Regions from separate parts of the Stenotrophomonas sp. Nf1 genome, predicted to be linked through region 2. Evidence: riboswitches for the same ligand, from Rfam matches in the RefSeq annotation. Region 2 holds a riboswitch; the other holds the start of a gene.
What was found. Region 2 has a riboswitch for thiamine pyrophosphate ahead of C9412_RS09750 (TonB-dependent siderophore receptor). Riboswitches for the same ligand answer to the same signal wherever they lie in the genome.
Positions count from the first base shown of each region.

Region 1: another riboswitch for thiamine pyrophosphate. It lies ahead of thiC (phosphomethylpyrimidine synthase ThiC); the one in region 2 lies ahead of C9412_RS09750 (TonB-dependent siderophore receptor).

Region 1 is NZ_PYTV01000005.1:33,905-39,852, forward strand. Features, by position in the region: gene C9412_RS10670 (BCCT family transporter) at 103-1,680, opposite strand; TPP riboswitch at 1,934-2,034, shown strand; gene thiC (phosphomethylpyrimidine synthase ThiC) at 2,117-3,961, shown strand; gene C9412_RS10680 (ion channel) at 4,057-4,728, shown strand; gene C9412_RS10685 (winged helix-turn-helix domain-containing protein) at 4,988-5,948, shown strand, end outside.
Region 2 is NZ_PYTV01000004.1:234,412-240,359, forward strand. Features, by position in the region: gene C9412_RS09740 (TonB C-terminal domain-containing protein) at 1-77, shown strand, start outside; gene pnuC (nicotinamide riboside transporter PnuC) at 184-753, opposite strand; gene C9412_RS09750 (TonB-dependent siderophore receptor) at 762-2,951, opposite strand; TPP riboswitch at 3,022-3,117, opposite strand; gene C9412_RS09755 (phosphotransferase) at 3,432-4,556, opposite strand; gene C9412_RS09760 (glycine zipper 2TM domain-containing protein) at 4,684-5,076, opposite strand; gene C9412_RS09765 (response regulator transcription factor) at 5,266-5,904, opposite strand.

The DNA of each region.
Region 1 (5,948 bases), on a different contig from region 2:
CCCACACCGCCCCGCCCAACCAGCAGAAACCCAGAGCGGCTTTGGCTCCTGCACTTGCACTTGCCTGAAAAAAGCGGTGCAGCCGCAGGCTGCAAAACCCCCTCAATCCTGATCCTGCGCGCGAGCGGCCTCCGCCTGCGTTTCTTCCTGCGCCGCCATCTCGCGTGCGATCCACGCATCGATCATGTGCCGCTGGCGCTGCGCCTGTCGCCGCTCGCGCGTGTACTCCTGGTCCAGCACCCGGTACAGCGACACCATCACCAGCACCATCAGCAGCGCAAACGGCAACGCCGCGATCGTGATCATGCCCTGCAGCGCGTCCAGGCCACCGGCCAGCAACAGCGCCGCTGCAATCAGGGCCACCGCGATGCCCCAGGCCAGCTTGCGCTTCAGCGGCGGATCGCCGGCCTCGTCGGTGGACATGCTGGCCAGCACCAGCACCGCCGAATCAGCCGAAGTCACAAAGAAGATCATCAGCAGCACCAGCGCGATGCACGACAGCAGCAGCGGCAACGGCATGCTGTCGAACAAGGTGAACAGCACCGTCTCGTAGCCATTGTCCAGTGCCTGCACCAGGTCGGCGTGGCCGAAGATCTGTGCCCACAGCGCAGTGCCGCCGAACACCGCGAACCAGAAGAAGCCCAGCAGCGTTGGCGCCAGCACCACCCCGATCACGAACTCGCGCACGCTGCGGCCGCGCGAGATGCGCGCGATGAACGAGCCCACGAACGGCGCCCACGAAATCCACCAGGCCCAGTAGAAGATCGTCCAGTCGGCCACCCAGGTGCTGCCCGAGAACGGCGACATGCGCAGGCTCATCGTCACCAGCTGGTTGAGGTAGGACCCCAGCGTGGTGGTGAACGTATCGAAGATGAAGCCGGTCGGCCCCAGCACCAGCAGGGTCGCCGCCAGCAGCGCAGCCAATGCCAGGTTGAAGTTGGACAGCCATTTCACCCCGCGCTCCACGCCGCTGGCGGTGGAGGCCATGTACAGCACGAACGCGATGGCGATGATGGTCATCTGCACCGCCACGGTAGCGTGCACGCCGAACACCCGCTCGATGCCGGCGGCGATCTGGATGGTGCCGAAGCCCAGCGTGGTGGCGACACCGATCGCAGTGGCGACCACCGCGGCGATGTTGACCACGCGACCGATCCAGCCGCGATGGTGGCGGCCGATGATCGGCTGCAGCATGTCACTGACCAGGCCGCGCCCGTTGCGGTTGAACTGGAACCACGCCATCGCCAGGCCGATCAGCGCGTAGATCGCCCAGGGGTGCAGGCCCCAGTGGAAGAACGCATAGCGCATCGATGCCCGCGCCGCATCCAGGCTTTGCGGAGCGATGCCTTCGGGCGGCTTGCTGAAATGCGAGATCGGTTCGGCCGCACCCCAGAACACCAGGCCGATGCCCATGCCGGCGGCGAACAGCATCGACATCCAGCTGGCACGCGAGAATTCGGGTTCGGCGTCTTCGCCGCCGATGCGCAGGTTGCCGAAGCGGCCGAAGGCCAGGTACATCAGGAACACCAGTGCCAGGAACACCACCAGCAGGTACAGCCAGCCGACACTGCGGATGACCTCCGCCAGCATGGATTGCACAACGGTATTGAAGGGGCCGGGCGCGATGCCGGCCAGCAGCACCAGCAGAAGTACCAGTGCGATGGAAACGCGAAACACCATGAAGGAGCTTCTCCGATCAAGGGGATTGAGGGGAGCGAGCAGAGCTTGCAGCGAAGGGCCGGCGGCATGCAGCACGAGCCGGGCAGGGGCCGCGAAGGCGGCGGGGATACATCGGTCGCAGCGACGCGATGGGCGTGCACGTTACTGAACGCGACGTCATGGTTCTGTTAACGAATGGCGATTGGGGTCAGATCCGCTTTCTGCAGGAAAGCGGATCTGACCCCGGAGTCGGGCGGTCTATGCTCTAATGCGCACCAAGAAGCGGGGGTACCGGGCCTTGTGGCCACGGTTGAGACAGTCCCTTGGAACCTGATCCGGCTCATACCGGCGTAGGGAAGCTTTGCAGTGCAGCCGTGCCCGGACTCCGCCCAAGGACCGCCCGCGCGCGGGCGCAGTGCGCCGCCGCTTCGTCCCTGACCTTCCTGGACGATGCCCGATGAACGCACAGCTCTCCGCCCTGCAGCAACAGGCCCAGCAACTCTCCGAATCGGTGACCCGGCCCATCCCCGGTTCGCGCAAGATCCACGTGCCCGGCTCGCGCCCGGACCTGCAGGTGCCGATGCGCGAGATTGCGTTGACCCGCACGCCGACGCTGTTCGGCGGCGAAGAGAATGCACCGGTCACTGTCTACGACACCTCGGGCCCGTACACCGATCCGGAGGTGCCCATCGACCTGTCGACCGGCCTGCCTGCGTTGCGCCGTGGCTGGGTGGAGGAGCGCGGTGATACCGAACAGCTCGATGGCCTGAGCTCTTCGTTCGGCCGCGACCGCGAGCATGACCCGAAGCTCGACGCGGTGCGTTTCCCCGCGCGCAGCCTGCCGCGCCGTGCGCGTGCCGGCGCCAACGTCACCCAGATGCACTACGCGCGGCGCGGCATCATCACGCCGGAAATGGAGTTCGTCGCCATCCGCGAGAACCAGCGCCTGGACGCGATCCGTGATGCCGGCCTGCTGCAGCAGCACCCGGGCGAGGCCTTCGGGGCGTCGATCCAGACAATCATCACCCCCGAATTCGTGCGTGACGAGATCGCACGCGGCCGCGCGGTACTGCCCAACAACATCAACCATCCGGAAAGCGAGCCGATGATCATCGGCCGCAACTTCCTCACCAAGATCAACGCCAACATCGGCAACAGCGCGGTGTCTTCCGGCATCGCCGAGGAAGTTGAGAAGCTGGTGTGGGCGATCCGCTGGGGCGGCGACACGGTGATGGACCTGTCCACCGGCAAGCACATCCACGAAACGCGCGAATGGATCATCCGCAACTCGCCGGTGGCGATCGGCACCGTGCCGATCTACCAGGCGCTGGAGAAGGTCGATGGCCGCGCCGAAGCGCTGACCTGGGAAATCTTCCGCGACACCCTGATCGAGCAGGCCGAGCAGGGCGTGGACTACTTCACCATCCACGCCGGCGTGCTGCTGCGCTATGTGCCGCTCACCGCCAAGCGGGTAACCGGCATCGTCAGCCGCGGCGGTTCGATCATGGCCAAGTGGTGCCTGGCGCACCACAAGGAGAATTTCCTCTACACGCACTTCGAAGAGATCTGCGAAATCATGAAGGCTTACGACGTGACCTTCTCGCTGGGCGATGGCCTGCGTCCGGGGTGTATCGCCGATGCCAACGATGCAGCGCAGTTCGGTGAACTGGAAACACTGGGCGAGCTGACGAAGATCGCCTGGAAGCACGATGTGCAGACCATGATCGAAGGCCCTGGCCACGTGCCGATGCAGCTGATCAAGGAGAACATGGACAAGCAGCTGCGCGAGTGCGGCGAGGCGCCGTTCTACACGCTCGGTCCACTGACCACCGATATCGCGCCCGGCTATGACCACATCACCAGTGCGATCGGTGCAGCGATGATCGGCTGGTTCGGCACCGCCATGCTCTGCTACGTCACGCCGAAGGAGCACCTGGGCCTGCCCAACCGCCAGGACGTGCGCGACGGCATCATGGCCTACCGCATTGCCGCGCACGCGGCGGATCTGGCCAAGGGCCACCCGGGCGCACAGGTGCGCGACAACGCCCTGAGCAAGGCACGTTTCGAGTTCCGTTGGGAGGATCAGTTCCACCTCGGCCTGGATCCGGAAAAGGCCAAGGAGTTCCATGACGAGACCCTGCCCAAGGATGCGCACAAGCTGGCCCACTTCTGTTCGATGTGCGGACCGCACTTCTGCTCGATGAAGATCACCCAGGATGTGCGCGACTACGCCGAGGCCGGCATGAAGGAAAAGTCCGCCGAGTTCCGCGCTTCGGGCGCCGAGGTCTACCACCAGGGCTGACGCGTGGCCGGTCGTGCCGGCCGCGGGCCGGCATGACCGTTCCTCACGCCGGTCACCGCTATGCTCGGCCCATCGTTGCCAGAGGAAAGGACGCCATGCCTGTTGCCGTGACCACGCGTTGGCTGGCCATTGCCCGCCGCCACCCCTCGGCATGGCTGCTGGCGGCGCAGCTGCTGGCGGTGGTGTTGTATCCGGCGCTGGACGACACCGCCGGCGGACGTGCCGCGCTGGGCATGTTCGGCATGGCGGTGCTGGGCCTGGCGCTGTGGGTGGTGCAGCGCAGCCCGTTGGGAAGCTGGCTGGCCCTGCTGCTGGCGATCCCCGCCGTGGTGTTTTCGTTGGCGGGGGCGCTGCTGGAGCGCAGCGCGCTGGTGACCACCGCACAGCTGCTGGAAAGCCTGCTGTATTTCTATACGGCAGGTGCGCTGATTGCCTACATGCTGCAGGACCACAAGGTCACCCGCGATGAACTGTTCGCCGCCGGGGCCACCTTCACCCTGTTGGCCTGGGCCTTTGCGTTTGCGTTTTCGGTCTGCCAGCAGTGGTACCCGGGCAGCTTCCACGGCGCCAGCGAGGGTCCGCAGCGCAGCTGGATGGAGTTGCTTTATCTGAGCTTCAGCTTGTTGTCTGGAGTGGGGTTGAGCGATGTCGTGCCGCTGCATCCACAGGCCCGCGCGCTGGTCATGCTGGAGCAGTTTTCAGGCGTGATGTACGTAGCTTTGGTGGTTTCGCGACTGGTCGGACTGACCATGCTGAGGCGTGTCTGAAAATGAACGCCAGATAAAAATTTCGCGCCCAAAAGGGCGCGAATGGTGCTGCAAATTATGTGAATGCGTCGGCGAGAGAGAGCCTGATGTCGACCACGCGATAGGCGAGGTAACCGGCATAGGCTAGTATTCGCGCGCTCAATTGTTTTTGCGGTATGCGCCGATGCTTTGTGCGGAGTCTGGCTTTTCGCTGTTCCCGGAACGGGGCGGTTTCAAAGGCAAACGCTGCCCGGAACCTGTCTCTACTGTGTAGCAGAAAATGAACAGCAGCGAAATCCAGCCCCCCGGATTCGATCGGATCCGGATAGGCGAGTGCATCGTCACCTTGTCCTCGCGTGAGGTTGAGGTGGTCGGCGCACGCCGGCCGCGTCGGCTCACGCCGAAGGCGCTGGGCGTACTGCGCGTGCTGCTGCGGCAACCGGGCCGTGTGGTCACCCGCGATGAACTGTTCGCCGAGGTGTGGCCGGACACGCTGCCGACCAACGACGTGCTGACCCAGGCCGTTACCCAGCTGCGCAAGGCGTTCAGCCACGACGAAGACAACGGCCAGGCCTACATCGAGACCATCGCCAAGACCGGCTATCGCCTGCTGATGCCGGTGCAGGTGCTGGACGACGTCCAGACGCCGGCGCCTGCGCTGGCTGACGACGAGGCGGAGGACGCGCCGCCGGTGATCGCCGCCGCTGCCATGCCGGCAGAGGTGTCGCGCCGCCGCTGGCGCCATGTGCGTCGTCGTGTGCTGCTGGCGCTGGGCGTGGTGATGCTGGTGGCGCTGGTGGTAATGACCGCGCTGCTGTTGCGGCGCACGCCGGCCAGCAGTTCGCCGGTGGATGCCGCCGTGGAGAACGGCACGCGGGTGATCGGCAGCCCGCAGCGTCCCTATCGGCTGATCACCGCGACAAGTGGCTTTGAAACCTATCCCACGCTGTCGCCCGACGGCTCGCTGGTGGCCTACGAAGGCGCCAACGAAGACGGCAACGGCGGCGGTGCGATCAAGGTGCAGACCTCGGGCAATGCGCCCGCACGCCAGCTGCTGGTGCCGCCGGCCGGCGCGGTCGATCGTTTCCCGAACTGGTCGCCGGACGGGCGTGAGATCGCCTTTGCGCGGTTCTCCGCCGATGGCGGCTGCCAGGTGCTGGTCGCCAGCGCCACCGGTGGCGCACTGCGCCAGGCCACGCGCTGCGATGGCACCGAACTGCTCAGCTTCGACTGGACGCCCG
Region 2 (5,948 bases):
TGCAGGCCAGCCCGCTGCCGGCGCCACCGGCGGACATGCGCCAGCCGCTGCGCCTGGGCTTGGCCCTGACCCGGTAGATCCACGCCACGCGTGGATGTGCTGGGTAGATGCCGACCTTGGTCGGCACGCACGCCAACCCAGGTTGGCGACTACCGGTGAACCCCATCCACGCATGGCGTGGATCTATCGGGTTGCTGCCTGCGGTGCGCGTGCCGCCGCCTGCCACGCGCGCAGGCCGAACACGGCCAGGCCAAGGAAGAACACGTACAGCGCGGCGGTCACGTGCAGTGACTTGAACAGGTAGGCGCCCACATACACCACATCCACTGCGATCCACACCCACCAGCAGGCGGCGTGCCGGCGCGCCTGCCACCACTGCCCTACCAGGCTCAGCCCGGTCAGCAGGGCATCCAGCCACGGCAGCGCGGCGTCGGTGAAGCTGTGCATGACCGCGCCCAGCGCCAGGCCGCCACTCACGCCGATGGCCAGGTCGCGCAGCAGTTTGCCGCGCGCCAGTGGCACGATGCGGATGCTGCCTTCGTCGGCCGCATGCTGGCGCCAGTTGATCCAGCCATAGACCAGGAAGCCGCCGAAGATCACCTGCAGCAGGGTGTCCGAGTACAGTTTGGCCTCGGCGAACACCAGCCCGTACAGCGCCACCGACAGCAGGCCCACCGGCCACGCAGCGAGCTGGCGCCGGGCCATCAGCCAGACGCCCAGCACGCTGCACAGCGCGGCGGTCCACTCGAGCACGACGCCGCTCACAGCGCGAAGGTCACCGACAGGCGCGCCTGCCGCGGTGCGCCGGGGAACAGGTAGTAGTCACCGCCGCTGCTGCCGGTGTCGCGCCAGTAGAAGCGGTTGAACACGTTGTCCACCGACAGGTTCCAGGTCACCGCACGTTCGTGCAGGCGATGCTGGAAACGCAGGCCGGCATCGAACACCGAATAGTCTGGTGCACGCACGCCGCCATCGGCACGCGCGACGTTGGCACCGGCGTAGCGCCAGCCGCCAGTGACATCCAGGCCCTGCGCGAACGGCAGCGCGTAGGCTACGTGCACGCTGGCGCGCACCTTCGGCACGTTCACCAGCTGATGGCCTTCATAGGCCGGCGTGCCGGTATCGCGCGCGCGCGCCTGCAGCACGCTGGCACTGGCCACGATCTGCAGTGCGTCGGTCAGCTGGCCATTGGCGGTCAGCTCCAGCCCGGTGTGGGTCTGGGTGCCCTGCTCGACGAAGGTGTAGCCGACGTCGCTGTTGTCGGGCTGGGCGTACTGGTAGGGCTGCGAAATGCGGAACAGCGCCGCGCCCAGGGTCAGTGCTTCGACCGGCACGTACTTCACGCCTACTTCCAGCTGCCGCGACTGCACCGACGGCAGGAAGGTATCGGCGTTGCTGGTCCAGAACGGCGCTTCCTGGCCCAGCGAAATGCCGCGTACGTAGCTGGCGTAGGCGTTGAGCTGATCGGTAGCCTTCCACACCAGCGCGGTCTGCGGCAGGAAGCGCGACAGGCGGCTGTGGCGCTGCGGGGTGCCGCGCTTGTCGTAGGCACGCTCGTCCAGGCGCACGAAGCGGCCGCCGGCCAGCCACTGCCAGTCATCGCCGAAGCTCATCCGGTCCAGCGCGAAGAACGCGGTCTGGCGGCTGTCCAGGCGCCGTGCGGACGGGCCGGGCATCTTCGGCGACGGCTCGAACACCGGCACCGGCGCTTGGTGGATGTTGCTGGTGCCGACGTACTCGTTGACGCTGGGGCGCTTGTCCACGGTGCGGCGGAAGTAGTCGGCGCCGATGGTCAGCTGGTGGCCGATGCTGCCGGTCTCGAAGCGGCCGCGCAGTTCGGCGCGTGCCTGCTGGTTGCGGCGGGTATCGTCCGGGCTGCGATAGTCGTAGATGTCGTAGTCGCCGTTGGGCGCGAAGTAGTTGCCGGGCACGCTGCCATCGGCGCACTGCACGGCGTAGTAGCAGCCGTAGGCGAAGGCGACGTTGTCATCGATCACCGAGCGGCTGTGGCCAACCGACACGCGCGACTGCCAGGCGTCATTGAAATCGTAGGTGTGCAGCGCGGTGATATTGGTGCTGGCGATATCCACCGGGCGCTGCCACGGCTGGTAGCCCAACAGGTGTTCACGGTCGACGCCGCGTGGCAGGTCGCGTGCGCCCAGCAGCTGGTAGCCCGACACCGAACGCTGCGAGCTGGTCTGGTAGTTGGCATCCACCTCCAGCTTGCCGCGTTCGCCGATCAGCCAGTCGGCGGCCAGCGAGTAGAAGTTGCGGCGGCCATCGGCGTGCTCGACATAGGAGTTGCTGGAATCCCACGCAGCGTTCAGGCGCAGGCCGAAGCGCGGGGTGATCCAGTGGCCGACATCGACGGCGACGTAGCGCGAGCCTTCCGAATCGGTGCCGAGCGTGGCGGTGCGCACTTCGGCCGGGCGCTTGCCGATGTAGTTGATGATGCCGCCCGGCGCCATCACACCGGCGGCCAGGCCAGCCTCACCCTTGAGGATTTCCACCGCCTGCACGTTCTCCAATGCCAGGCGCTGCTCGCCGGCGATGGACAGGCCGTTGAAGCGGTAGCCGGTGGCCGCGTCCAGCGCGAAGCCGCGGATGGCGATGTTCTGGTAGTAGCCCACCGGCGCATACGCATCGCCCAGCGAGGCATCGTTGCTGGCCAGCTCGGACAGCGTGCGCACCTGGCGACGGTCGAGGTAATCGCGCTCGAGCACGTTCACCGAGGCCGGCGTGTCTTTCCAGCTGCCACCCCCGAAGGCGTTGACGCGCGAGGTATCGGTCTTCGGTTTGCCGGCCTGCACGCGCACCGCCGCCAGTTCGGTCGGCGAGCGTTCGGCGCCGGTGGCAGCCGCATCGGGGGAGGCATCGGCCTCGCTGGCATGCAGCGGCAGCGCAGTACAGAGGGCGAGGGCGAGCAGGGTGGGGCGCAGGCAGCGGTTCATTCGATTCGTCTTCGGACAACAAGGGAGACGAAGCGACGGCGCGCAGGTGCACCGGCCCGGAACGGGGGTGTGGCTGCGGCTCAAAGCTCCCTACGCCGGTGCAAACCGGATCAGGTTCCAAGGGACTCTCTCAGCCTGGCAGATCCAGGCACCCCCGCTTCAGATGACCATTTCACTACAAATGGTACGGATTTGCGAGCGCCGCCCGGGGTCAGATCCCTTTCCACTGGAAAGGGCTTTGACCCCCCAACCGGGAGAACTCATCGACGCATGGCGTCGATCTACCGGGGCGCGGGCAGGCCGACGCCGGGGTCGGATCCCTTTCCGCAGGAAAGGGCTCTGACCCCCCAACCGGGAGATCTCATCGACGCATGGCGTCGATCTACCGGGGCGCGGGCAGGCCGATGCCGGGGTCGGATCCCTTTCTGCAGGAAAGGGCTCTGACCCCAATGATGCGTCCCCGGCGGTGCGCCAACCAGGTCACGCGGCGGCGCGCAGCGCCTGCAGCAATGCCTGCCCGGGCGCGCTGTGGAACCACGCCGGATGCCCCAGCATGAAGGGCTGCCAGGCCACGTCGGCATTCGCGGTGGAGCCGGTGACGCCTTCGAAATACTCCACTTCGGACAGTGCGAAGTCGAAATGGACCATCGGCAGCAGGTCAGCCAGCAGCTGCACGCGCGTGGCCGACAGCGGCAGCACCTGCCGATAGCCCTCGAGCAAGGCCAGCGCGATATCAATGCGCACCGCCTCCCTGCCGCGCTCCAGTTCCAGCCACGCCACCGCATTGCGTTCGATGGCGGTGGCAAGGTCGAACAGTGCGCTGGTGGGTGAGGCCAGGCCGAAATCCAGCACGGTGCTGACCTGGCCATCGCGCCACAGCAGATTGGACACGTGCCAGTCGTTGTGTGCCCACAGCCGCGGTTCGTCGCGCAGGCGCTCGGCCAGGCCCGCATGCCAGGGCAATACGTCACGGCGCAGCTGCGCTTCCCAGGGGATGCGCGCGAGATAGCGGGCCAGCCCCGGGCGTGCAGGCAGGTCGGCCTTGATCGCTGCGATCGGATCGTCGGCGCGGATCAGATCGTCGCGCGCCACCAGCAGGTGGGTGCTGCGCTGGGGTGCGTCGTAGCTGGCCGCAGCGCGGTGCAGCTGCGCGAGAGCGCGACCGGCTTCGCGGGCCTGTGCGACGTCGGTCAGCAGCGACCACGACACCGCATCGCGGTACAGGTCCTCGCCCACTCCCAGCGCGTGCAGTTCAAAGGTCCATTGACCGTGCTCGACGGCAGTGCGGCCATCGGCCGAGGCCAGCACCTGCACCACCGGCACGCCACCGGCGGCGAGATGGGTGATGAAGCGGTGCTCTTCTTCCAGGCAGGACGCACTGCGCACGCTGTGGTGGTGGCGCTTGATGAACACCGGGCCATGCGGTCCGTCAACGATGGCGGCGGCCGACAGCGGGCGTGGGCTGTGCCAGCGCGGCACGCTGCGCTCGCCCAGCGGCGGGTAACGGGCGCTCAGCCATGCGATGTCAGCGGCGTTGATCGGTGGCCAGTCGGCGGCAACCTCGTCGTTGTTGAGGCCCTGCACGCGGTGGGAAGAAGAAGTCATGCCGCAGCCCATGAGGGAAGTCACATCCAAGGCTGCGCATTCAACGCGATGCCCGCCGGCAACGCAAACGGGCGGGTCATGGACCCGCCCGTCGTCAGGCGATCAGCCGCCGTGCCGCAGGGTGTGCTTACCAGCCGCGATGACGGCCACGGTCGTGGTAGTAGCGGTTGTCGTAGTAGCGCTCGCGCTGCCAGCGACGGTCGTCACCCCGGTCGTAATAGCCGCTGCGGTAATAGCCACGGTCGTAGCGGCGGTCGTAGCGGTTGTCGTAGTAACGCCGGTCGCGGCGGTCGGAGGTGGTCAGGTTGCCGATCGCGCCGCCGGCCACGGCACCGCCGACGGTTGCGGCCGGGTCGCCATTGGACAGCAGGTTGCCGGCCACGCCACCGACCACGGCACCGACCAGGGTGCGCTTGTCCTTCCTCGACATCGCGCTGGCATCGCTGACCACGGCCACGCCGGCAACCAGTGCCAGGGCCATCGCCAGACCACGGAAGCTGAGTGCGGAAGTACTGAGCATGTTCGGTTCTCCTGTGAGGTGCATGCCACGCGGGGCAGGGAGGGCGGGGGCGCCCCGGCTGCCGTGGAGACCACGCTGACGTTCCCACATTGCCGGAACATTGCCTGGCCGACCGAGCGGCGTGCGCATTCATCTAGCGTCAGGCGCCATGAAGGCGGCCTGAAAGTTCCTCCACCCGATGGCCGGTGTTCAGATTTTTCCGTCGCGCAGGTAGTCGAACAACTCGGCATCGCCCTTCAGCCCCAGCTTGAGCATGGCATCGCCCTTCTGACGGCTGATGGTGCTGACGCTCTTGTGCAGCTGCAACGAGATTTCCTTGACGGTCATGCCGGTGCCCAGCAGCCGCAGTACTTCCACCTCGCGTGGTGACAGCGGCTTGCCATCGCCTTCGCGCATGCGCCAGCTGCCGGCGGTCTCAACCCGCTCGCGCAGGCTGCGGCTGATGTAGGTCTGCCCGCGGTAGACGGCCTGGATGGCCTGCGGCAGCTCGTCCATCGACGAGCTCTTGTCGACCAGGCCGAGCACGCCGCTGTCGAGCACCATGCGCAGGATCGCCAGATTGTTGGAGACGCTGAGCATGAGCACCGGCAGATCCGGATGGCGGCGACGGATCATTCCGATCATGGCAAAGCCGTCGGCCTGCGGGCTGCCCGGCATGGAGTAGTCGGTGACCAGCAGGTCGCAGGGTTGGCTGCCCAGCATGGCCATCAGCGCCTGCGCGCTGTCAGCCTCGCCGACCACGCGGCCGACCCCGCTCGACTCGATGACGGCGCGGGTACCGATACGGACCACCGGGTGGTCGTCTGCGATGATGATGCGCAAGCTCATGCTCTAGTATGGCCATCGGGCACGCCGGACCGCGACCTTCGCGG